Regions from separate parts of the Alteromonas sp. G5_S2_22_S1 genome, predicted to be linked through region 2. Evidence: predicted binding sites of a transcription regulator. Region 2 holds the regulator's gene; each other region holds the start of a gene.
The links. The regulator MetJ, encoded in region 2, represses methionine synthesis genes. The targets are predictions, from matches to a motif close to TAGACGTCTAGACGTCTA.
Positions count from the first base shown of each region.

Region 1 (5,758 bases), on a different contig from region 2:
CTAGCCCTTCGCCTTGAACCAGACCTACCTAAATTGGTTAAAGGTGTTAGCATTATGGGAGGCGCAGCGTTTGTACCTGGTAATGTTACGCCAGTAGCTGAAGCAAACATTTGGAACGATGCGCACGCCGCTGAAATTGTGTTCGCGGCAGAGTGGGAGCTTACCATGTTTGGTTTGGACGTGACGAACTTCACGCCATTCTCTCCGGCTTTTGTTGAAAAACTAGAAGAGAAGAACAATACCCTTGGTGGTTTTGTGAAAGAAAGCGCACAGTTCTATATGGACTTCTACTCGCAAAACCGCGAAGACCGCGTGTGCTTTTTCCACGATGCATTCCCTATTGCTCACCTTCGTCACCCAGAGCTATTTGCACTGACCGAAGGTCACGTTCGCGTTGGTACTGGCACGCTAGACAGAGGCCAAACGGTGGTTGCCCCTATGGGTACTACACCTAGCCCGCTTTGGAATGAAGCAAATACGATTAAGGTAGCAACTAAAGTTGACCACAAAAAGCTGGAACAACTATTCGTAGACACCTACGCTCTATGATATGTTTAAGGGATTGTTAATATACAATCCCTTTTTAATTTCAGCGCAGGTTTTTTAGAATATGGAAGCGGCTCCTCTCCCAGATAATGAAGATGAACGTCTTGCTGAATTATTGAGCTACGATGTTCTCGACACCGAAGCTGAACAATTATTTGACGACCTAACCACACTAGCTTCCCAAATATGCGATACCCCTATTGCGCTTATTAGCCTTATCGACCCTGATAGACAGTGGTTTAAATCGCGAGTGGGATTAGACGCAGAAGAAACCTCTCGAGAAATTGCCTTTTGCTCTCACGCCATACTACAAGATGACGTGTTCGAGATACCCAACGCATCACTAGACCCTCGATTTCACGACAACCCGTTGGTTACCGGCGCTCCGGATATCCGCTTTTACGCCGGAGCACCGCTTGTCTCTCCTTCAGGCCATGCAATTGGTACGCTTTGCACCATTGATCGCAAGCCCCGTAAACTCACAGAGAGCCAAAAAACGTCGTTACAAACGCTGAGTAAATCAGTAGTGGCACACTTAGAGCTAAAGCGTAAAAACAGAGAACTAGAGCGCACCAGTCAGTTTAGATCCGACTTTTTGTCTTATGTGAGCCATGAGATAAGAACGCCACTAAACGCTATCAACACGTTCAGTCGGCTACTTGAAGGGGAAGCGCAAAAGCTTAAGTTACCCGAATCTTTTACTACTCCTTTGTCACATGTGACGCAAAGCGGTGAAAGACTATTAGAGATAGTAAATTCTGTTTTAGATATCAAACAAATTGAAGCAGGAAAAATGCGTGTCATGCCTCGCGCGGTAAGTACACACGACTTTTTTACCCACTTATTTTCACTTACCAAGATTCGCGCTGAAGATGGCGGCATTATATTTACGTCCACCATTGATAGCAGTGTTCCCGATACACTGTTTTTCGACGACACTAAGTTTGGGCAAGTTTCACTTAACCTATTATCTAATGCGATAAAATTCACCAACCCAGGTAAGTCGGTTAACGCCCAGGTAAAATACAAAAATGATAAGTTAATATTCAATGTTATCGATCAAGGCATTGGTATCAGTGAAGAAGATCAAAAACGGCTTTTCACTCCTTTCGAGAGAATGGAAAACGCCCATCAAATTAGCGGGACAGGCCTGGGATTAAATATATCAAAACGCCTTATTGAGTTAATGGACGGCACGATTAAAGTGAGCAGTAAGGTGAACGAAGGGACTCGCATTAGCGTGACCTTGCCCTCCGATGTCCTAACTGCAAATGAGTTTGCCAATGCACAGCCACAAAGCTTTGTTGCGCAAATAAATATAGATAAGTCTGCCAAGGTTTTAGTTGTTGAGGACCATTACATTAACCAAGTCGTTATCCAAACATTGTTCGAGAAATTAGGGGTAGCTCACGCTATTGTCAGCACAGGCGAAGAAGGCGTAAAGTATGTTAACGCTAACCCTGTAGACCTTGTGTTAATGGATTTAAACCTGCCAGGCATTCAGGGGGACGAGGCCACCGCTCAGATAAAAAGCATAAACCCCGAACTGCCAGTGATTGCGGTAACCGCCGATGCCATCACTAAGCCAGCGTCTTTATACGAAAAAGGGCTTGATGATGTACTTACAAAGCCTGTCGACAGTAATGAGTTAGTACGAGTACTCAACCAATTTTTGGCGGTAAAAAGGAATTAGAATGATAATGTTAAGTGTGTGAGTAATCGACCCATGCCCGCATCAACAATTTCAGCTAGTCAGCGCGTTAAAAACAGTAATACGCTGCCCGAAGCGAAAGCCAACGCCCGTACAACATTGAGAAAACAACTTCGAGAAGCCCGCCGTGCGTTAGGCCCACAACAACAGCGTGATGCCGCGCAAGGCGTAGTTAAACAACTCTGTTCGCTGAATTTTTTAATAGAGGCTAATACCATCGCGGGCTACCTAGTTAACGACGGAGAGGTTGATTTAAAAGACTATATCGAGATGCAATGGCAAGCCCCTCAAGCAAAACAGTTCGCGCTGCCAGTGTTACACCCAATATGTAAAGGTCACCTGCTCTTTCTATCCTATACTCAACATACAGCGTTAGTTAAAAACAAATACAATATTGAAGAGCCGGCCTTAGTTTGCCCTAGCGTTATTCCTACGTCGCAATGCGATGTTATCCTTATGCCCTTGGTTGGCTTTGATACTAACGGCAATCGCCTGGGTATGGGAGGCGGCTATTACGACCGCACCCTAGCCTTTACCCAGCGCAACGTTTATCCACAAAAAAATATAAGCAGCAACAAACCTAAGCTTGTTGGTATTGCACACGACATGCAAGAAGTCGAGGCGTTGCCTGTAGCCTCGTGGGATGTTCCCCTTGATGCTATTGTTACTCCCACACGCACGCTAATTTTCAATACCGCTGAATAGTCGATATAACAAATTGTGACTATGAACTTGTGGGTTCATATAGGCATATAAGTTACACTGCCAACAAAATAAGTCGGAGAATGACCATGGATCAGAACGCAAAGAAACAAGCCGTAGCCAAAGCAGCTATCGACTACGTTGAATCAGACAGTATTGTCGGTGTGGGTACGGGTTCTACCGTGAATTTCTTTATTGAAGAACTCGGTAAAATTAAACACAAAATTGAAGGGGCAGTATCAAGCTCAGAAGCATCAACAGCGCGTTTAAAAGCTTTGGGCATTGAAGTATTTGAGCTAAACGAAGTAAGCAACCTTTCCGTTTATATCGACGGTGCCGATGAAGTTACCGAACACAAGCATATGATAAAGGGTGGCGGTGCCGCACTTACTCGTGAAAAGATTGTTGCAGGAGCAGCCACTACGTTTGTTTGTATTGTAGATGAAAGCAAACGGGTGCCAGTACTGGGCGCATTCCCCCTCCCTGTTGAAGTGATACCTATGGCCCGTTCTTTCGTAGCCCGTGAACTGGTTAAGCTTGGCGGCGACCCAGAGTACCGTCAGGGAGTGATCACCGACAATGGCAACGTTATCTTGGATGTTCATAACCTTGAGATACTTAATCCACGGGAACTAGAACAAAAGATAAATAATATTCCAGGCGTAGTGACTAACGGCATTTTCGCTCTGCGCGGTGCCGATATAGTGCTAAGTGCAACAGAAAACGGTGTTGAGACCTTTAAGTAAAAACGTAAAAACTACCAATGGCTTTCGCCGCCAGCGTTATCATTTTGTTAGTTAACGTAAACGATAAACTGAAGCGGCGAAAAGCTATACAAAAACTACTTTCAACTTAATGCGTTTTCTGTTAATTTCCGTTTAGACGTCTAGATGTCTTTATAGCATATCGACAGTGACCACTCCCTGGCATATTCAGACCTGCTGGGGTTATTCAAGCGAAATAAATTACATCAGTGAGAGATAGCGAGTTCATGAGCAAAGTTTCATTAGAGAAGGATAAAATCCGCATTTTATTGTTAGAAGGTGTTCACCAAAGCGCTTTGGAAACGCTAAAAAGCAATGGGTATAGCAACATTGAATTTCTTAAAACCTCTCTTCCTGAAGATGAGTTGATTGAAAAGATTAAAGACGCCCACTTTGTAGGTATTCGCTCGCGTACTCAAATTACAGAGAAAGTGGTTGATGCTGCACAGAAGCTTGTAGCAATCGGCTGTTTCTGTATTGGAACAAACCAAGTTGATTTAGAAGCGACCCAGCGTCGCGGCATTCCCGTGTTTAATGCGCCTTTTTCAAACACACGCTCGGTCGCTGAGTTAGTCCTTGGTCAAATTATCCTTCTTCTTCGTCAAGTGCCTAGCAAAAATGCCAAAGCGCACCGCGGCGAATGGGAAAAAACAGCCGTAGGCTCGTATGAAGCTCGCGGTAAAACACTCGGTATCATTGGCTATGGGCACATCGGTACCCAGCTGAGTATTCTTGCTGAACACCTTGGTATGCGTGTTCAGTTCTTTGATATTGAAGATAAGCTTGTGCTCGGTAACTCTACACAGGTGAAATCGTTAGAAAAGCTTCTAAATACCTCAGACGTTGTTTCGCTTCACGTACCTGAAACACCTCAAACTCAAGACATGATTGGCGAGAAAGAGCTGTCTCAAATGAAAAAAGGCAGCATTCTTATCAATGCTTCTCGCGGGACCGTGGTTGATATTGATGCACTGGCTAGCGCCCTTGAAAGCGGCCACCTTAACGGCGCTGCCATCGACGTATTCCCAGTTGAGCCTAAGTCGAACACTGAAGAGTTTGCGTCTCCGCTTCGTGCGTTTGACAACGTTATTCTTACTCCGCATGTAGGGGGAAGTACGCAAGAAGCACAGGAAAATATTGGTATTGAAGTGGCTGGCAAACTTGCCAAATATAGCGACAATGGTTCAACCTTGTCTGCAGTAAACTTCCCTGAAGTATCGCTTCCTGAGCATACGAACCGTTCACGCCTGCTTCACGTGCACAAAAACCAGCCAGGTATTCTTACGCAAATTAACCAGGCGTTTGCAGAGAAAGGCATTAATATTGAAGCCCAGTACCTTCAAACTAACGCAGAAATTGGTTACGTGGTTGTAGATGTGAAAGAAGACCGCGGTTATGAAGCCCTTGCTGAACTTCAGCAAATTGACGGCACAATAAAAACCCGTATTTTACACTAATACCGCTTTATCGACGTTAAGCCCCCTTTTTTGAAAATTGGGGCTTAAATAAAAAAACGCTGCATATAATGCAGCGTTTTTTTTAGATTAACACACAGGCCTAATGCCTAACTTACCGCGGGGGTAGTTGCGTGTATATCTTAGCTTAGAAGAAATTGTAAACTAGGCTAACAGCGGTCTCTGTATCTAGCTTCTCAACATCGTCTTCAACATTGGTGTTGTGATCAAGTTTGAATGATAGACGCATTGATAGGTTACCGCTAATAGTTGCAGTAAGGGCCGATTCAGCACGAGACTTAGTGTTATCAGAACCGACTTCCGTACTCACGGTTTGGGTGAACTTAGCGGTATCAGAGATTTTCCAAGAATAGGCCGATGACGCACGAACAATCACGCTATCTAGGTTTTCCCCATCTTGCGTTTCAATGAACGAGTAACCAGGACCAATTGAGTATTCAAGCGTATGACGCTTATTCTCTAGCACCTTTTGGTTCCAACCTGCAGCCACAGTCGCTTGATAGTTAAAGTTACTGAAGCGGTCGTCTTCGTAAGATGCGAAGCCGAATAGACGGTTATCT
Region 1 covers NZ_JBQKUJ010000017.1:41,486-47,243, reverse strand. Annotated here, with positions in the region: gene ACTRWF_RS16040 (nucleoside hydrolase) at 1-549, shown strand, start outside; gene ACTRWF_RS16035 (ATP-binding protein) at 611-2,239, shown strand; gene ACTRWF_RS16030 (5-formyltetrahydrofolate cyclo-ligase) at 2,273-2,962, shown strand; gene rpiA (ribose-5-phosphate isomerase RpiA) at 3,049-3,705, shown strand; gene serA (phosphoglycerate dehydrogenase) at 3,951-5,180, shown strand; gene ACTRWF_RS16015 (DUF481 domain-containing protein) at 5,326-5,758, opposite strand, start outside.
Region 1: the regulator MetJ is predicted to act here: its motif matches at 3,831-3,848, upstream of serA (phosphoglycerate dehydrogenase).

Region 2 (5,758 bases):
GGCAAATGGCGTAACTGAGTTCGCTACGGTTAAGGGTATAGAAGTGGAAGTGCTTAACCCCTTCTTTCGCTAATACCTTAACTTGGTCCATAGCAATGTTTGCTCCAATAAGGTTTCGCGTTGCCTGGTCGTCAGCGTCAAGGCCATCGAACATTTTATGTAGCCACCCTGGAACATGCACGTTAGTAAAGCCAGCGAATTTAACCAGGGTTTGGTAATTGGTTACTGGCAAAATGCCCGGCACTAAATCGATATCTACACCGGCAGCGGCTGCGCGGTCTCTAAATCGCAAATAAACGCTGGTGTCGAAGAAAAACTGCGTAATGGCTTCGGTTGCTCCTGCTTCAGCCTTGCGTTTAAGGTTAAGCAGGTCGAACTGCGCATTCGGGGCTTCAGGGTGCTTTTCAGGGTAAGCAGCAACGGAAATATCAAAATCCGCCACGTCTTTCAACAAGGCAACTAAGTCAGAGGCGTACATCTCTGTTTTTTCTAACCCTGGCGGTAAATCGCCGCGAAGCGCAACAATACGGCGAATGCCTGAATCCCAGTAGTCTTTTGCAATTTGCTTAAGCTCCTCGCGGCTTGCATCTACGCACGTTAAGTGTGGAACTGCAGCAACACCGGTTTGCTGTTGAATTCGCTTAACCACATCGTGTGTTCTGTCTCGTTCGCCGCTATTCGCACCATAGGTCACCGACATATAGCTTGGCTTTAGCGGCGCTAAGCGCTCTACAGATTTCCATAGTGTTTGTTCCATGGCTTCCGTTTTAGGCGGAAAAAATTCAAAAGATACATCAATATCACGCAGTTCCGACAGGGACTGGTTTAATGCATCGATACCTTGCGCGTAAGAAACCATGGCTTATTCTCTTGAAAATATAATTTTATAGACGTTTAGACGTCTAAATTAAATAATATATGTCTAGACGTCAAGAGGTTTACACTGCTCAATTGACCTTTTCGTGAACTTGTTTAGAATTTCTGTTCATAACATAAAAAAGAGTAGACCGAGTTAGTACAATGGCAGAATGGAACGGTAAGTATATTCACCCCTACGCAGAGCATGGTAAAAAGAGCGAGCAGGTAAAGAAAGTCACTGTCTCTATACCAATTAATGTGCTGAAGGCACTCACCGACGAGCGTACTCGCCGCCAAATAAACAATTTGCGCCACGCCACCAATTCGGAGTTACTTTGCGAAGCGTTTTTACACGCGTTTACGGGGCAACCTTTACCGAACGACGATGATTTGCGCAAAGACAATCCTAATCGGGTGCCAGCAGAAGCGCGTCGCATTATGGAAGAAATGGGTATAGATCCAAGCTTTGAAAACAACGTCTCGGAAGATGAATAAAGTTCAGCTTAACCCATGCTAACAAAAAACGGCGCTATTAGTGTGAAGTGATCTCACAATAATAGCGCCGTTTTTTATGGCATATTAAACATAGTAATTCTTGTTTAATGCTACATCACTGAAGTTAGCCTTTCGCTAGTCTGGTTTTCGGCAACCCCACTGTTAATTTACCCCTATTCGGCCGAGTTTTCAGGTACCCGGGCCACGCCGGACGCTATCGCTGCTTTAGATACCGCAGTTGCGATACGTTCACATAAGCGTGGGTCCATCGGCTTAGGGATAATGTACTCTTTACCGAAGGTCAGACTGTCGCTTTTACTTGCCGCTAATACTTCTTCTGGCACCGGCTCTTTGGTAATGGTGCGAAGGGCTTCAACGGCGGCCACTTTCATCTCGTCGTTTATGGCCGTGGCGCGAACATCTAATGCGCCGCGGAAAATAAAAGGGAAGCATAGAACGTTGTTAACCTGATTTGGGTAATCAGAGCGCCCGGTTGCCATAATGAGGTCTTTACGCACCTCATGGGCCAGCTCTGGCTTTATCTCTGGGTCTGGGTTTGAGCAAGCAAATACAATAGGGTTCTCGGCCATTAACGCTAGCGTTTCTGGTGGTAAAACGTCAGGCCCTGATACGCCAACAAAAATATCTGCGCCTTCCATAACATCTTCAAGGGTGCGTTTGTCGGTGTTGTTAGCAAAGAGCTTTTTGTGCTCAGTCAGCTCTTCACGACGGGTATGAATAACCCCTTTTCTGTCTAGCATATAAATGCGTTCACGCTGGGCGCCGCATTTAATGAGTAGTTCCATGCAAGCTACCGCGGCTGCGCCTGCACCCATGCACACTATTTTTGCACTCTCGATATTTTTGCCCTGAATCTCAAGGGCATTTAGCATACCCGCTGCCGTGACGATTGCAGTACCGTGCTGATCGTCGTGAAATACGGGAATTTTACAGCGCTTTATAAGCTCTTGTTCAATCTCAAAACACTCAGGGGCTTTAATATCTTCTAAGTTTATACCGCCGAAGGTGTCGGCGATATTCGCCACAGTATTAATGAACTCTTCTGTCGTGCGATGCTTTACTTCAATATCAATGGCATCTAGCCCGGCAAAGCGTTTAAACAGCAAGGCTTTACCTTCCATCACAGGCTTTGAAGCGAGGGGGCCAAGGTTACCTAAACCTAAAATCGCGGTGCCATTACTAATCACGGCTACCATATTACCTTTAGCGGTGTACTTATAGGCATTATCGGGGTCTTCAGCTATTTCCCTAACTGGTTCGGCAACACCGGGGCTGTATGCTAATGCAAGGTCGTCAACACTATCTGCTGGCGTAGACAGCTCTACGCGAATTTTTCCGGGGGTGGGGTAGGCGTGATAATCGAGTGCGCGTTGTCTAAAATCTGACATGTAAAATTGTATCCTTAGATGTAGGGTTCATCGGTGTTTTTACTCACGCTTTGCCGCTATCTTATGTCGTTATAGTTATAGGAAGATAAACACAAGCGCGTTCTAACCAAGTAATTACAAAAAGTTTTAAACACTGAAACTGAGCGAATCTAGCCACAGGTTCCAGCTTAATTTGTTGTTGCATTTTCAGTTACGCAATATGAATTCGAATAACTGAAAGCGCTACAAGGCATGATAGCAAGCCAATATTCATAAGATTAATACCCACTATCAGAACGCCTATCGCAACTCTAACACAGCATTTCATTGTGTACATATCTGATCAGAATCCTCATTAACCAATGTAGGGGAGCCACACTAATTAGACCAGTAAATTAAGCCTATAATTATCATTCATCTCATTTATTTCAATATGTCTTTGTATTTTTAATTTCTATTATTGTGAGGCGTAGGGATCACAGCCTAAATTTTCACCAAACGATTATGTCTGCGGCGTCGTTTTGTTAATATCTCAAACATTGATACCGAAACTGCGGCGTGGACGAGCGTAATGACAGAACGAAAACTTATTGAAGTACTCACAGACGTATGCGAAAGCGTAAAAGAAGACAATAGCGGGTTTGCCTGGCTTACGCATACTGGCCACTGGCGTACACCTAAAGTCGTGGCTGTTTTTAGTCGCGAGCATGAAAAGCAGGTAGCGCAAACCAATGGGTGGGATATGGACTTTATAAGTTGGGTGAATATTGCAACAGCGGCCATTAAATCTAAACCCGTTGGGGTCTATTTTGACAGCGAAGAAGCATGTAAACAACGTAGCGGCGGCGACTGGGACGTGCACTTATCGAAGCTAGACAACGAGCATTAACGCGCCGAGCAGGCGAGGCTTAAGGCGCAGAGAGGTTTTTTCGTTTACAGTGATGCGAGGGGGCACGCGCTGATAGCCAATTAAGCACAGATATTATTTAACCTGCAAATAATGACAGGCAATAAAAAAGCGCCGTATAGGCGCTTTTTTCGAACTCGATATCAGGCTTACTTTTTGCCCAATGCACCGAAACGCTTCTTGAAGCGATCAACACGACCACCAGTGTCAACGTTACGTTGCTTACCAGTGTAGAAAGGGTGACATGATGAACATACGTCTAGGTTGATGTCTTTACCAAGCGTAGAACGAATTTTCATAACGTTACCACAAGAGCAAGTTGCTGTGATTTCTTCGTATTTAGGGTGGATATCTTGTTTCATGGGATTACCTCACATAATAAGGCCGTATCGCTATACAACCCGAAGTCGCACACCATACGTTACTTAATTCAAATGATAAGTCGTTCAAAGAACAGCCTATCGCAAAAAGAGCGGCGCATAATAAAGGATGGCAGAGGGTTGATCAAGCGGTTTTTGTATGCTCGCTAAACAACGAAACATTCCTTTTATGCTAAAGCGCAAAGTATGTTTAAATATTTCAGTTTAATGGCGGGTAAAATAAGCGTGACTTTTCCATGCAGCTTACTCTAGATACGTTTATGTGCGCTTATGTAACGGTTACGCCCGAAAGCTCAATAGACTTTAATAACTTTACGATAAGGTAGAACGTTCGCAATGGCCTTCATTCAAGTTGCTGTACCAGTGCCGCTGCGCCAACTTTTCACATATACCCACGATAGCGCACTAGAAGCAGGCGTACGGGTAATGGTGCCTTTCGGTCCGCGCAAACTTGTGGGCGTAGTTGTTGAAACACTACAAAAATCAGAGAGCGAGATTGACAATAGCAACAAGCTAAAAGCCATTGAAACGGTGCTAGATCATCAACCTATTATTGATGGGGTGCTGCTAAAAATGGCGCAATGGCTGTGGCAGTACTACCACCATGCTCCGGGTGAAGTGTTACACGCCATGCTGCCTGTATTATTGCGAAAAGGCGAGTCGGCAGGCCCTACTCCACAAGATATACTCATGCTTACCGATGAGGGTAAAAAAACGCTGTCAGCGTCGCTATCTCGCGCCCCAAAGCAAAAAGCGTGTTTTACCGCCTTGACCAAACGGGCGATGCTCGCGATAGAGGCGCGTAAGCAGTTTGGTGCGCCAGCGGTAAAAGCCTTGGTAGAAAAGTCGCTTGCCGTTATCAAAGAGGTTACTCCTGAATTTAAGCCGGGCGCTTGGCTATCTACGTTAACAATGGAAGATAAGCCTGTTCCCGATACTGAGCAGTCAGTTGCCATCGCCGCCCTTAACCGTCAACACGGCAACTTTGCGGTTAGCTTACTTGAAGGGGTGACCGGTAGCGGCAAAACAGAAGTATACCTTCAAGCGATAGAGCCTTTACTGCGCGAAGGAAAGCAGGTGCTTATCCTTGTGCCTGAAATTGGGCTTACCCCGCAAACGGTATCCCGCTTCGAAAAGCGCTTTGGCATTGCCGTGGGCGTATTGCATTCGCAACTTTCAGACAAAGACCGTCTGCAAGTATGGCAGCGAGCAAAAGCGGGCGAGCTCGGTATTGTTATAGGTACCCGCTCTGCTATTTTCACCCCGCTTAATAACCCGGGTATGCTTATTGTTGATGAAGAGCACGACGAGTCGTTTAAGCAGCAGGATGGGCTTCGCTATCATGCTCGCGATTTGGCGGCCATGCGTGCGAAACAGCATAATATTCCTTTACTGCTTGGCAGTGCCACCCCTGCTCTTGAAACCCTTAATAATGCGCTAAGCGGCCGCTATGCGCATTTACAGCTCACCAAGCGAGCCGGGGGCGCGCGAAGTACCCATCAGCACGTATTAGATGCGCGCGACCAGCCAATTCACTACGGTATTTCACAAGGCCTGTTAACCATAATGCGCCAGCATATTAGCGCAGGGAATCAGGTGTTGGTGTTTGTAAATCGCCGAGGCTATGCGCCAGCGTTACTTTGTCATCATTGCGGCGAGACAGTAACGTGTAAGCGTTGCGAGCGACCTTACACCGTACACAAAGCGCAAAACCGATTGCAGTGCCACCA
Region 2 covers NZ_JBQKUJ010000013.1:45,533-51,290, forward strand. Annotated here, with positions in the region: gene metF (methylenetetrahydrofolate reductase) at 1-859, opposite strand, end outside; gene metJ (met regulon transcriptional regulator MetJ) at 1,021-1,353, shown strand; gene ACTRWF_RS14040 (malic enzyme-like NAD(P)-binding protein) at 1,527-2,762, opposite strand; gene ACTRWF_RS14045 (hypothetical protein) at 3,313-3,630, shown strand; gene rpmE (50S ribosomal protein L31) at 3,798-4,010, opposite strand; gene priA (primosomal protein N') at 4,365-5,758, shown strand, end outside.

Region 3 (5,758 bases), on a different contig from region 2:
GACCAACACGGTTGATGGCCAACTAACAATGATAGTTCGTTCAAAGGCAATTCCGTTGTTCTTCCTTGGCGAATGGCTAATTCGTGGCCCTAAAGATATTAATAGAGAAAAAGGGCACGTGGTTGTAGTACAAATTGGTACACAACAAGTTGGATTCGTCGTAGACGCGCTAATAGGTCAAGAAGAAGTGGTAATCAAACCTCTTGATGCTTTGCTTCAAGGCACGCCGGGTATGGCGGGAGCAACCATTACTTCAGATGGCGGGATTGCACTTATTTTAGATGTTCCGAGCCTGCTAAAACGGTACGCGCGTAAACCCATCAAGTAAGGCGATGAATTAATAGGAATAATAATCCATGGTCTTTAAAGTCCTAGTGGTGGACGACTCGACATTTTATCGTCGTCGAGTAAAAGAAATACTCGACGATGATAGAGAGCTTGAAGTTGTTGGGGAAGCAAGAAACGGGCGCGATGCCTTAGAAAAAGCAGAGGCACTTAAACCTGATGTCATAACAATGGATGTGGAAATGCCCGTAATGGACGGCATTTCGGCGGTAAAGGCTATCATGGAAAAACGGCCTACGCCGATCCTCATGTTCTCTTCGCTTACTCATCATGGAGCGCAAGCTACACTCGATGCACTAGAAGCCGGTGCACTCGACTTCTTGCCGAAAAAATTTGAAGATATTGCTCAAGATAGAAAAGATGCATCGCGCTTATTATGTACTAAAGTTAGGTTAATAGCGCGTCGAGGTATTGGCCTTAAGCGTCCATCTTTTAGAGCCACAGAAACAAGAAAGCTACCGGATAACGCACCCAAGCAGGCGTTTTTTAAAACATCGGGGTTACTTTCTGGCCATAAAGACGCGGCAAAACAGCCCACCGTCTCATCTGTAAGGGCGACGGGAAAGCAATATAAATGCTTGGCGATAGGTGCATCTACAGGTGGTCCTGTGGCGCTACAAAAAGTGCTGTCACCACTACCTGCAGAATTTCCATATCCCATTTTTCTTGTCCAACATATGCCGGGCACATTTACCACGGCATTTGCTCAGCGCTTAGATTCAAACTGCAATATAAAAGTAAAAGAAGCTGAGCATGGCGATATAGTGGAGCCGGGCCACGCTTATTTAGCGCCGGGCGGTAAACAGATGTTGTTAGAAACCATAGGCGCGAATAAGCGTATAGCTATTGTCGATGCAAGTGCGAGCGACAAGGTTAATTATAAGCCCAGCGTTGATTTAACGTTCAGCTCGCTGGCCAAAGCCTATGGGGGAGATGTATTAGGCGTCATTTTGACAGGCATGGGCGCAGACGGCAAAGAAGGGTGCCGCATGCTGAAGGACAAAGGTGCGACTATTTGGGCACAAGACCAAGACTCCTGTGTGGTGTATGGCATGCCCCAAGCCGTAGCCGCTGCTAATATATCAAGTAAAAGCATTAATATTGACGATATTAGCAGTTGCGTTCAAGCCGAAATGCGATAGCGGCTTGGACACTAACGGAATATAAATCATGAAAGTGTGGACAGTAGCGAATCAAAAAGGCGGCGTGGGAAAAACAACCACAACAGTAAGCCTTGGCGGGTTGCTTGCGCAACAGGGCAAGCGAGTGCTGATGATCGATACTGATCCTCACGCATCACTGAGTTATTATTTCGGCATTGACGCCGAAGCGACAAGTCATTCAGTTTACGACATTTTTATTCAATCAAACGCACTTTCTGCCGATAATGTAATGGACTGCCTTTGTCCCACTAAGTTGGACAACTTATATGTGCTTCCTGCCACCATGGCACTGGCTACATTAGACAGAACCATGGGTAGTGAACAAGGCATGGGCTTGGTGTTAAAAAAAGCGCTCGCCAAGATAGCAGATGAATTTGACGTAGCGATTATCGATTGTCCTCCCGTGCTAGGCGTATTGATGGTGAATGCACTCGCGGCATGTGACAAAGTTATTGTGCCAACGCAAACGGAATACCTAGCATTAAAAGGTTTAGACAGAATGATCCGCACCATGGAAATAATGGGGCGCTCTTTGAATAAATCATTTGATACAGTCATCATTCCCACTATGTTTGATAAGCGCACAAACGCAGCGTTAGCATCGCGCAAACGATTAATAAACGACTACGGAGAGCGTGTGTGGGAAGGGGTTATTCCCGTAGATACTCACTTTAGAGACGCCAGTTTAGTACAGCTGCCAATTTCGGCGGCGTACCCTAAAACTCGTGGTGTGTCAGCCTACGCAAAGCTGTTAGCCGTACTGGAGAATTAATACAAAAATGAGCAAGCAATCGCCTTTCGCCCGTGAAGAAGTGATGGAGGCCTACTTAGATAGCCTTCTCAAAGAACCAGAGACACCTGAAGATGTCACTGCGCGCACGGCTAAATTGCTTGAACAAGCGTCTCAACAGATGACTGAGTCGGCACTGACTCATGTAGACGAGTTGAAAACAGAGGCTGACTCTACGAGCGCTGACCCACAAACCGTAATCGCCGAAAAAGTTACCGCTTTTATCGAGACAGAAAAAGTAGAGGTTTCTGAAGACGAAGCGGCATCGGCAATAGAACCTCAAGTAGAGAGTCAAAATGAAACCGCGTTAAGTGACGCAAACAAAACAAAAATTCCACTAAAGGATACTCTCGGTTTTCGTTTTCAAGCGCTATTCTTTGAGGTCGCTGGTTTAACCTTGGCTGTACCATTAACTACATTAGGCGGCATTCATCAAATTGAAAAGATTGGGCCGCTGTTTGGCAAACCCGATTGGTTTATGGGTGTAATGTTGCATAGAGAGGCTAAACTAAATGTAGTTGACTCAGCTAAATGGGTGATGCCAGAAAAATATGATGAAAACCTCGCACAATCGCTCAACTACCGATATCTTATAATGTTAGGAGAGAGTGTGTGGGGCTTGGCAAGCGAAAAGCTTGTAAATACGGTCAATTTGACCTCCGATGACGTTAAATGGCGCGAGTCCACAGGTAAACGTCCCTGGTTAGCGGGGATGGTTAAAGAGAAAATGTGCGCGTTAATTGACGTTGAAGAATTAATATCTATGCTTAACAAAGGCTTAGGCAGTAACGACCAGACGCCATAGTATCGGGAGCCAGGTTCATGAGCGACGAAAGAATAAATAGCAATGCCACCGACAGTAACGACGAAGTCCTTCAATGGGTAACGTATCGCCTAGGTGATGAAACATATGGTATTAACGTAATGCAAGTACAAGAAGTATTGCGTTATACCGAGATAGCCCCAGTTCCCGGTGCGCCCGACTACGTATTAGGTATTATTAACCTGCGTGGTAACGTTGTGACGGTAATCGATACTCGCGCGCGTTTTGGTTTACCGCCAACAGAAATTACTGACAATACGCGTATCGTTATAATTGAGTCTGACGAACAGGTAGTCGGTATCCTTGTAGATAGCGTGGCAGAAGTGGTTTATCTGAAGTCTTCAGAGATTGATAGTGCCCCTAACGTGGGCACGGAAGAAAGCGCTAAGTTTATTCAAGGCGTGAGCAACCGAGACGGTGAACTACTGATACTTGTTGATCTCAATAAGTTGCTAAGTGATGAAGAGTGGGATGAGCTTAGCAGCATCTAAATAAATGAACGGGCGGCATGGTTAGTCATGCCTCCTGCGTTTCCCCAAGGGTTATATCCATGGATTGGCAGCTCGCTGCACCTACCGTGTTAGAAATTGTATTATGCGTTTTCATCCTTATACTTATCGTTGCTATAGGTGTAATTTACTCGCATGTATGTACACTTCGCGCCGCGCTAAATGATTGTGAAAATAAAAACGCAGAAGCTATTTTACGCGTAGAAGCCATAGCTAATAACGCCAATAATCAGCAAACTGAAGCGCAGGCAAGAACCCTTGTTATTACACGCCACCTGAAAGAACTAGAAGAAAAGCAAACCGATATTGAAAACCATGTTCGTGAGCTGAAGCTTCAAGACCCTTCACTGCGTCTATATCAACGTGCCGCGGAACTAGTGAAGCAAGGGGCAAGTATTGATGAAATCATTGAAGCGTGTGACATTCCGCGTGCCGAAGCTGAAATGTTGGTGATGGTGCACAAGCAACACAGCTAAAAACATTGGCAGAAGGTGATTAATCATTCCAATTCGCTTCTATCGACGAGAAAGTCCCTCCATTACGTTACTCAAAAAAAACGTTTAGACGTCTAGACGTAAAGATGTTGACATATTCCCAGTTATAGACACAATACGGGTATTGTAATTTATCACTGGAGCCCTCTATGCCAATTCGTATTCCTGAGCAGTTACCCGCACAGAATGTACTACTAGGTGAAAACATTTTTACCATGGACATGGACAGGGCGGCTAACCAGGATATTCGTCCTCTTGAAGTGGGTATTTTAAATTTAATGCCGAATAAAATTGAGACAGAAGTGCAACTGCTGCGTCTGCTCTCAAACACGCCACTACAGATAAATGTGGATTTGATCCGCATAGACAACCAGGCGCCCAAGAATACGCCTCAGTCGCACATGGACGCTTTCTACCATGACTTTTCGTCGGTGGCGAACAAAAAGTATGATGGCCTTATTGTTACCGGCGCCCCATTAGCGCTTATCGATTACGAAGAAGTGAAATACTGGGAAACCATGACCACTATTTTGGAGTGGGCGCAGCGCCACGTAAATTCGACGCTTTATCTGTGTTGGGCGGCCCATGCAGCCATGTACCATTTTTACGGCATTACCCGCGAACTGCGAGATGAAAAGTTTTCAGGGGTGTTTAAGCACAAAGTTAACGATCCAAATAATGAGTTATTAAGAGGCTTTGATCCGTCATTCTATGCCCCCCATTCACGCTACGGGCATATCGATACTTCGTTGTACAACAGTGTTGACGGGCTTAACGTGGTCGCAGAGTCTGATGAGGTAGGCGCCTATATTGTCGCCTCTGAAGACAAGCGCATGGTATTTGTTACCGGCCACCCAGAATACGACCCTGATACACTAAAAGACGAGTATTTACGCGACATTGCTGCCGGCCAAACACCGCCCATTCCGAAAAATTATTTTGAAGGAGACGACCCAGCCACGTCTCCCATTGTACAGTGGCGGTCGCACGGCAGCCTATTGTTTACAAACTGGCTGAATTATTATGTTTATCAGACCACGCCTTACGATTTAAGTCAGCTTGCTGAAAAGTCACAGCCAAAGAGGTAGCACGTGAGCAAAAATACAATATCTAGCGCGCAGACAACGCTTACAAAAGCCGCTAAAGAGCGCATTCTTATTCTTGATGGCGCTATGGGCACTATGATTCAGCGTCACAAATTAGAAGAAGATGATTACCGCGGAACACAGTTCTCAGATTGGCACTGTGACGTAAAAGGTAATAACGATATGCTGGTTATTACTCAGCCGGATATTATTTATCAAATTCACTGCGACTACTTCGAAGCAGGCGCTGATATCATTGAAACAAACACCTTTAACGCCACCACAATTGCTATGGCCGACTATGACATGCAGGCCCATTCGCGGGACATCAATGTGGCGGCGGCCAAGTTGGCCAGAAAAGCCGCTGACGAGTTTACTGCGAAAACGCCAAACAAACCGCGATTCGTGGCAGGCGTTTTGGGCCCAACAAATCGCACAGCCTCGATTTCGCCAGATGTAAATGACCCCGGTAAACGCAACGTAACGTTCGATGAACTTGTCGATGCGTACAGCGAGTCTACCGAGGCACTCATTGAAGGCGGCGTAGAC
Region 3 covers NZ_JBQKUJ010000003.1:303,791-309,548, reverse strand. Annotated here, with positions in the region: gene ACTRWF_RS05720 (chemotaxis protein CheA) at 1-328, shown strand, start outside; gene ACTRWF_RS05715 (protein-glutamate methylesterase/protein-glutamine glutaminase) at 357-1,487, shown strand; gene ACTRWF_RS05710 (ParA family protein) at 1,516-2,280, shown strand; gene ACTRWF_RS05705 (chemotaxis protein CheW) at 2,288-3,103, shown strand; gene ACTRWF_RS05700 (chemotaxis protein CheW) at 3,121-3,612, shown strand; gene ACTRWF_RS05695 (DUF2802 domain-containing protein) at 3,672-4,106, shown strand; gene metA (homoserine O-acetyltransferase MetA) at 4,274-5,212, shown strand; gene ACTRWF_RS05685 (homocysteine S-methyltransferase family protein) at 5,216-5,758, shown strand, end outside.
Region 3: the regulator MetJ is predicted to act here: its motif matches at 4,192-4,209, upstream of metA (homoserine O-acetyltransferase MetA).

Region 4 (5,758 bases), on a different contig from region 2:
TAAGCAGCGTATTTCTCGTTTCCTCTCCGTTACACCGTGCCCCCGTTGTCATGGTAAAAAGCTTAAGAAAAAAGCCCTTAACGTTACGGTAGAGGGCGTCGATATTATTGACTTTTCAAGGCTACCGCTGCGCGACGTTAATGAAAAAATGAATAAGCTGCGGGGTTCAGTAGCAGGTGATACTTCAGAAAGGGCACAAGTCATAAGAAACATAGCGGACGATGTCATCGATAGAATTAAACCTATTATCGCGCTAGGTCTGCATTACCTTTCATTAGATAGAAGCACTACTACTATTTCGGTTGGCGAGTTACAGCGACTGCGCCTCGCTACTCAGCTAAAATCCAATTTATTTGGCGTGGTTTATGTTATGGATGAACCTTCGGCTGGGTTGCATCCTCGCGATGTCGAGTCCTTAGTTAATGCGCTTCATGATATTACTAAAGCGGGTAATTCTCTGTTGGTTGTTGAGCATAACCCCTATGTGATTAAAGGGGCTAACTGGGTAGTAGATATTGGCCCTAGTGCCGGTAAAGAGGGTGGTGATCTGATATTCAGTGGTCCAGTTGATGAACTCGCGAAGGTAGAGACTTCGTCAACCGCAGAATTTGTTTTCAATGACAAACCCCTCGTATCAAGAGAAAAATGTAACTCATCATTGACGCTAAGTCTTAAAAACGTGAGCAGAAACAATGTAAACAACATTGATATTGATATTCCCCTTGGCGTTATGACAACGGTTACTGGCGTTTCAGGCTCTGGAAAGTCGAGTCTTATTAGCCAAGCATTGGTGGAGCTAGTAAAAGAGGGATTGGGTAGCGTTAAAGATAAAACTGACGGTGAAGTTAATGAGGTCGCGTTACTTTCATCCGAAGATAAGGTTACCCAAGAGGGCTTTATCGCCAGCGGGTCAGATAATATAAGTCGCTTAGTGGTTGTAGATCAGTCTCCTATAGGCAGAACACCACGCTCGACGCTCGCAACCTACACGGGCATGTTCGACCAAATCAGACGCTTATTTGCTACCACTGACGACGCGAAAAGCCGTGAGTATGATGCCGGTCATTTTTCTTTTAACGTGACCAAAGGCCGATGTCCCAACTGTGAAGGACTAGGTGTAGTGTCGGTAGAATTACTATTTATGCCCAGTGTGTATTCACCTTGTTCGGTCTGTAATGGTTCACGGTTTAAGGATGAGGTTTTAGATGTTCACTATAAAAAACACTCTATTGCCGATATTTTATCTCTTACAGTCAACGAGGCGCAGGATGTCTTTGAGGATAACAGCGCAGTTTTGCGAGGGCTTAAAACACTAATTAACGTTGGCCTTGGTTATCTTACACTGGGGCAAAGTGCCACCGAGCTATCGGGAGGGGAGGCCCAGCGTATTAAGTTGGCCTCTGAACTTAAGCGTGCGCAAAACAATAACACCCTTTATGTGCTGGACGAACCAACCACAGGTTTGCACCTTTCAGATACTGCACTGCTTTTGGAGCACTTAAGTACGCTCGTGGATAGCGGTAATACCGTGGTGATGGTTGAGCATAATATGCAAGTGGCCGCCGCTAGTGACCACGTTATTGATATGGGGCCGGGAGCTGGCGAAGACGGTGGACAAATCGTGGCGTGGGGCACACCAAAAGACGTTGCGAAAAATAAGAAAAGCGCAACTGCGCCCTTTTTAAAGCAAGCTTGCAAAATAAATTAATCGGCAAAGGCCGCCGGTCGCTCATTTGTTTACTCATTTCGCATGCCGTATCTTTGTCATAGCAGCAACCACTGTGCAATAGGGCTTGGAGAAGCCAATATGCAGTATCACACTTAAACGCCGTAGTGAGGTAAAACGGGTTTGTACCTTAAAAAGAAATGTTTTTGAAAGAGTGTTTCACTTTTTGCAATACAGTGTGGTGAAAACTGCGGTTGACTTATAGACGTCTATACGGCAAATTGCTTGTATGAAAATGATTCTACTTACTCGCACCACCATGATGTCGATTACCACCTTAAAAAGGGCGGTCGCTGGCTAGTGCAAGTAAGCAAAAGACAACGAAAGCCCGCCTAACACAGAGCGGGCTTTTTTTTACACACGTTTTAGCATGCGTAACCTTAAGGAGCAGCATATGAAAGTCTTAAAGTTTGGGGGTTCTTCTCTAGCCGATGCACCGCGATACATGCGCGTTATGGAAATTAGCACGGCAACCCACCAAACCGACGGTGCTGCGGTTGTACTCTCTGCCCCTAAGGGGGTAACGAACGCGCTTTCACTATTGTGTGAACAAGCAGCCGCGGGTGAAGATTTCCAACCGTTATTCACTAAACTGAACGACACGGTTACCGGCATTGCCAACAACCTTAACGAAGAACTCGACGGCTTTGCCCACGCAAGCGTGGTAGATTTCATCAACAGTCATCTCAGTGTATTAAAGCAGCACCTTGAAGGCATAAAGTTGCTTGGCGTAGCGCCAGATAATGTTTCAGCGGGTATCCTAAGCATTGGTGAATATATTTCGGTTACGCTTTTCAGCGCCATGCTTTCAGCGAAGGGCATCGCTAACCGCGTTATCGACCCGGTAAAATATGTGCTTGCCGATGGCGAATACCTAGACAGCATTGCCGATGTGTCGCTAAGTAAGGCGCGTTTTTCAGACGTACCAAACGATGGCAGTGAGTTCTTAATAATGCCGGGTTTCGTCGCCGCTAATGAAGCGGGCGAAAAAGTGACGTTAGGCCGCAACGGTTCAGATTATTCCGCAGCAATTTTAGCGGCGTGTATCGATGCAAGCTGTTGCGAGATTTGGACAGACGTAGATGGTGTTTACAATGCTGACCCGAACCAAGTAGAAGGTGCGGTACTGCTTGATAAATTGACTTATCAAGAAGCCATGGAACTGTCTTATTTTGGCGCTAAAGTACTTCACCCGAAAACCATTGGCCCTATCGCTCAACATCACATCCCGTGTTTAATCCGCAATACGCTTAATCCAGCGGCGCCGGGTACGCTTATCAGCAACGAAAAAAGTGAAGTATGGACGTCGGTTAAAGGTATTTCACAGCTTGATAACGTTACTATGTTTAACGTTGCAGGCCCTGGTCTTAAAGGCATGGTAGGCATGGCAAGTCGCGTGTTTGAAGTCATGTCGAATGCGAATATCTCTATCAGTTTAATTACTCAGTCTTCCTCTGAGTACTCAATCAGTTTTTGTATTCAAAGCAAAGACGCCCAGCGTGCGTTAACCTTGCTTGAAGATGCGTTTGCACTAGAGTTACAAAATCAGCTGCTTGATCCAATCGAAGTGCGTCATGATCTTGCCATTGTTACCTTAGTGGGTGACGGTATGCGTCAAACCAAAGGCTTGGCGGCCCGTTTCTTTAACTCGCTAGCGCAAGCGAGAGTTAACAACGTAGCCATCGCGCAGGGCTCTTCTGAGCGCTCAATCTCTACGGTTATTGAAAGCAAGCGTGCGAAAAAAGCGGTAAAAGTCATTCATCAGAATTTTTTCTCTGACCGTCATACCATAGACGTATTCCTAGTAGGGTGTGGCAACGTGGGGACTGAACTGCTAGGGCAGATTGAAAAGCAGCAGCCGGCACTGTTAAAGCGCAATATTCAGCTGCGTGTTTACGGTATTGCCAATAGCCGTAAGCTGCTGTTAAACAGCCAAGGTATAGATTTAAGCGGTGACTGGAGCGCAGCACTTGATTCAGCGAGCGAAGGGTTGAGCGTTGAGCGCTTACACCAGTTTGCTAATGACAACAGCTTAGTGAACCCAGTTATTGTTGACTGCACCAGCCATGAAGCTATTGCCAATCAGTACGTTGATATGATGGAAAGTGGTTTCCACGTAGTGACGCCGAACAAAAAGGCGAATACCAGCGCCATGGCTTATTACCGTAAGCTGCGCAAAACGGCACTTTCTACTAACCGTCAATACCTTTATGAGACGACAGTGGGCGCAGGCCTTCCGGTTATTGATAACCTGCAAAAGCTGTTTAGCGCCGGTGACGTTCTGCATCGCTTTGAAGGTATTTTATCAGGCAGCTTGTCTTACGTGTTCGGCAAGCTTGACGAGGGCATGAGCCTGTCGCAAGCGACGCAAACAGCAAAAGACAATGGCTTTACCGAGCCAGATCCTCGCGATGATTTAAGCGGTATGGACGTAGCGCGTAAGCTGCTTATTATGGCCCGCGAAGCCGACCTAGAACTTGAGCTTTCCGATATAGAGATTGAGTCAGTATTGCCAGCAGGCTTTGCTGAAGATTGTTCCATTGACGAATTTATGCAGCAGCTACCTGAATTAGATGCTGCGATAAATGAAAAAGTGGAAGCAGCCAAAGCAGAAGGCAAAGTACTTCGCTATATCGGCAGCATTGAAGACGGTAAGTGCAAAGTAAGCATTCAGGCTGTGCCGGCAAGCAACCCGCTTTCACAAGTAAAAGACGGTGAAAATGCGCTGGCTATCAACAGTGACTACTATAGCCCAATTCCTTATGTGATAAGAGGCTACGGCGCTGGTGGTACGGTGACCGCAGCGGGGGTGTTTGCAGATATTTTGCGTACCATGCCGTGGAAGCAAATGGTGCACTAAAGGCTAACTGAAGCCTTGTAAAAGCGAAACGTAAATAATAAGCGGTTTAAGTAAGTCATTCGATTAGGCGAGCTAAGCAAAGCATGTGGCAGATGCTTAGTCGCCAGCGAAGTAAGAGAAATAATATGAAAGCATTAAAGGCCTTCGCGCCGGCATCAATAGGAAATGTAAGCTTAGGCTTTGACGTACTTGGCGCGGCCCTTGCGCCTGTTGACGGCACTAAGCTAGGTGACGAGGTTGAAATAACATCCGCTGAATCATTTTCGTTAGAAACAGTAGGGCGCTTTGCCCATAAGCTTCCAGGTGATACAGATAGCAATATTGTCACTAAGTGCTATCACTATTTTTGTGAGCAAATGGAAAAAGCAGGTAAGCCAACATCGCCGGTTGCTCTGACACTTCACAAGAACTTGCCTATCGGCAGTGGCCTAGGATCAAGCGCCAGTTCAATAGTGGCGGCTTTCGCAGCGCTAAATGCTTACTTCGATACGCCGTTTGACCAAGATACGTTACTTATCATGATGGGCGAATTAGAAGGGCAAATTAGCGGTAGCGTTCACTATGACAACGTAGCACCGTGTTATTTGGGCGGCATGACGCTAATGACGGGGAGCGAGGCGCCTGTCACACTGTCATTACCTCTGAACGACGACTGGTACTACGCCATTTGTTATTCGGGCATTAGCGTGTCGACAGCGGCTGCACGAGATATATTGCCTAAGCAAGTAGACATGGCAACAGCACTTACGTTTGGCCGCCAGCTTGGCGTATTTGTACACGCGTTACATGCAGACAACTTTGACTTAGCTGCGTCGGTCATGAAAGATGTTATCGCCGAGCCCTACAGAAAGTCGCTACTGCCAGGCTTCGATGAAGCCCGCGCGTTTAGCGAAGAAACCGGCGCGCTGGCGTTCGGTATTTCCGGCTCAGGCCCAACGGTGTTTGCGGTTTGCTCATCGAAAGCGCAGGCAGAAAAGGTCGCAGCCTATTTAACTGAGAACTACATTCAGAACGAAGACGGTTTTAGTCATGTGTGCCAAATCCCTAGCCAGGGCACGCTAATTTCTGAATAATTGACGCAATAACTAAATCTGCCTAATTTCACTACATAGAAAACTGGGCAGCGCAACGCTCGCAAGCCAACGCGAATAATGCAGGCCATGCGAGTAAGC
Region 4 covers NZ_JBQKUJ010000010.1:96,920-102,677, forward strand. Annotated here, with positions in the region: gene ACTRWF_RS12175 (excinuclease ABC subunit UvrA) at 1-1,708, shown strand, start outside; gene thrA (bifunctional aspartate kinase/homoserine dehydrogenase I) at 2,121-4,586, shown strand; gene thrB (homoserine kinase) at 4,712-5,659, shown strand.
Region 4: the regulator MetJ is predicted to act here: its motif matches at 1,929-1,946, upstream of thrA (bifunctional aspartate kinase/homoserine dehydrogenase I).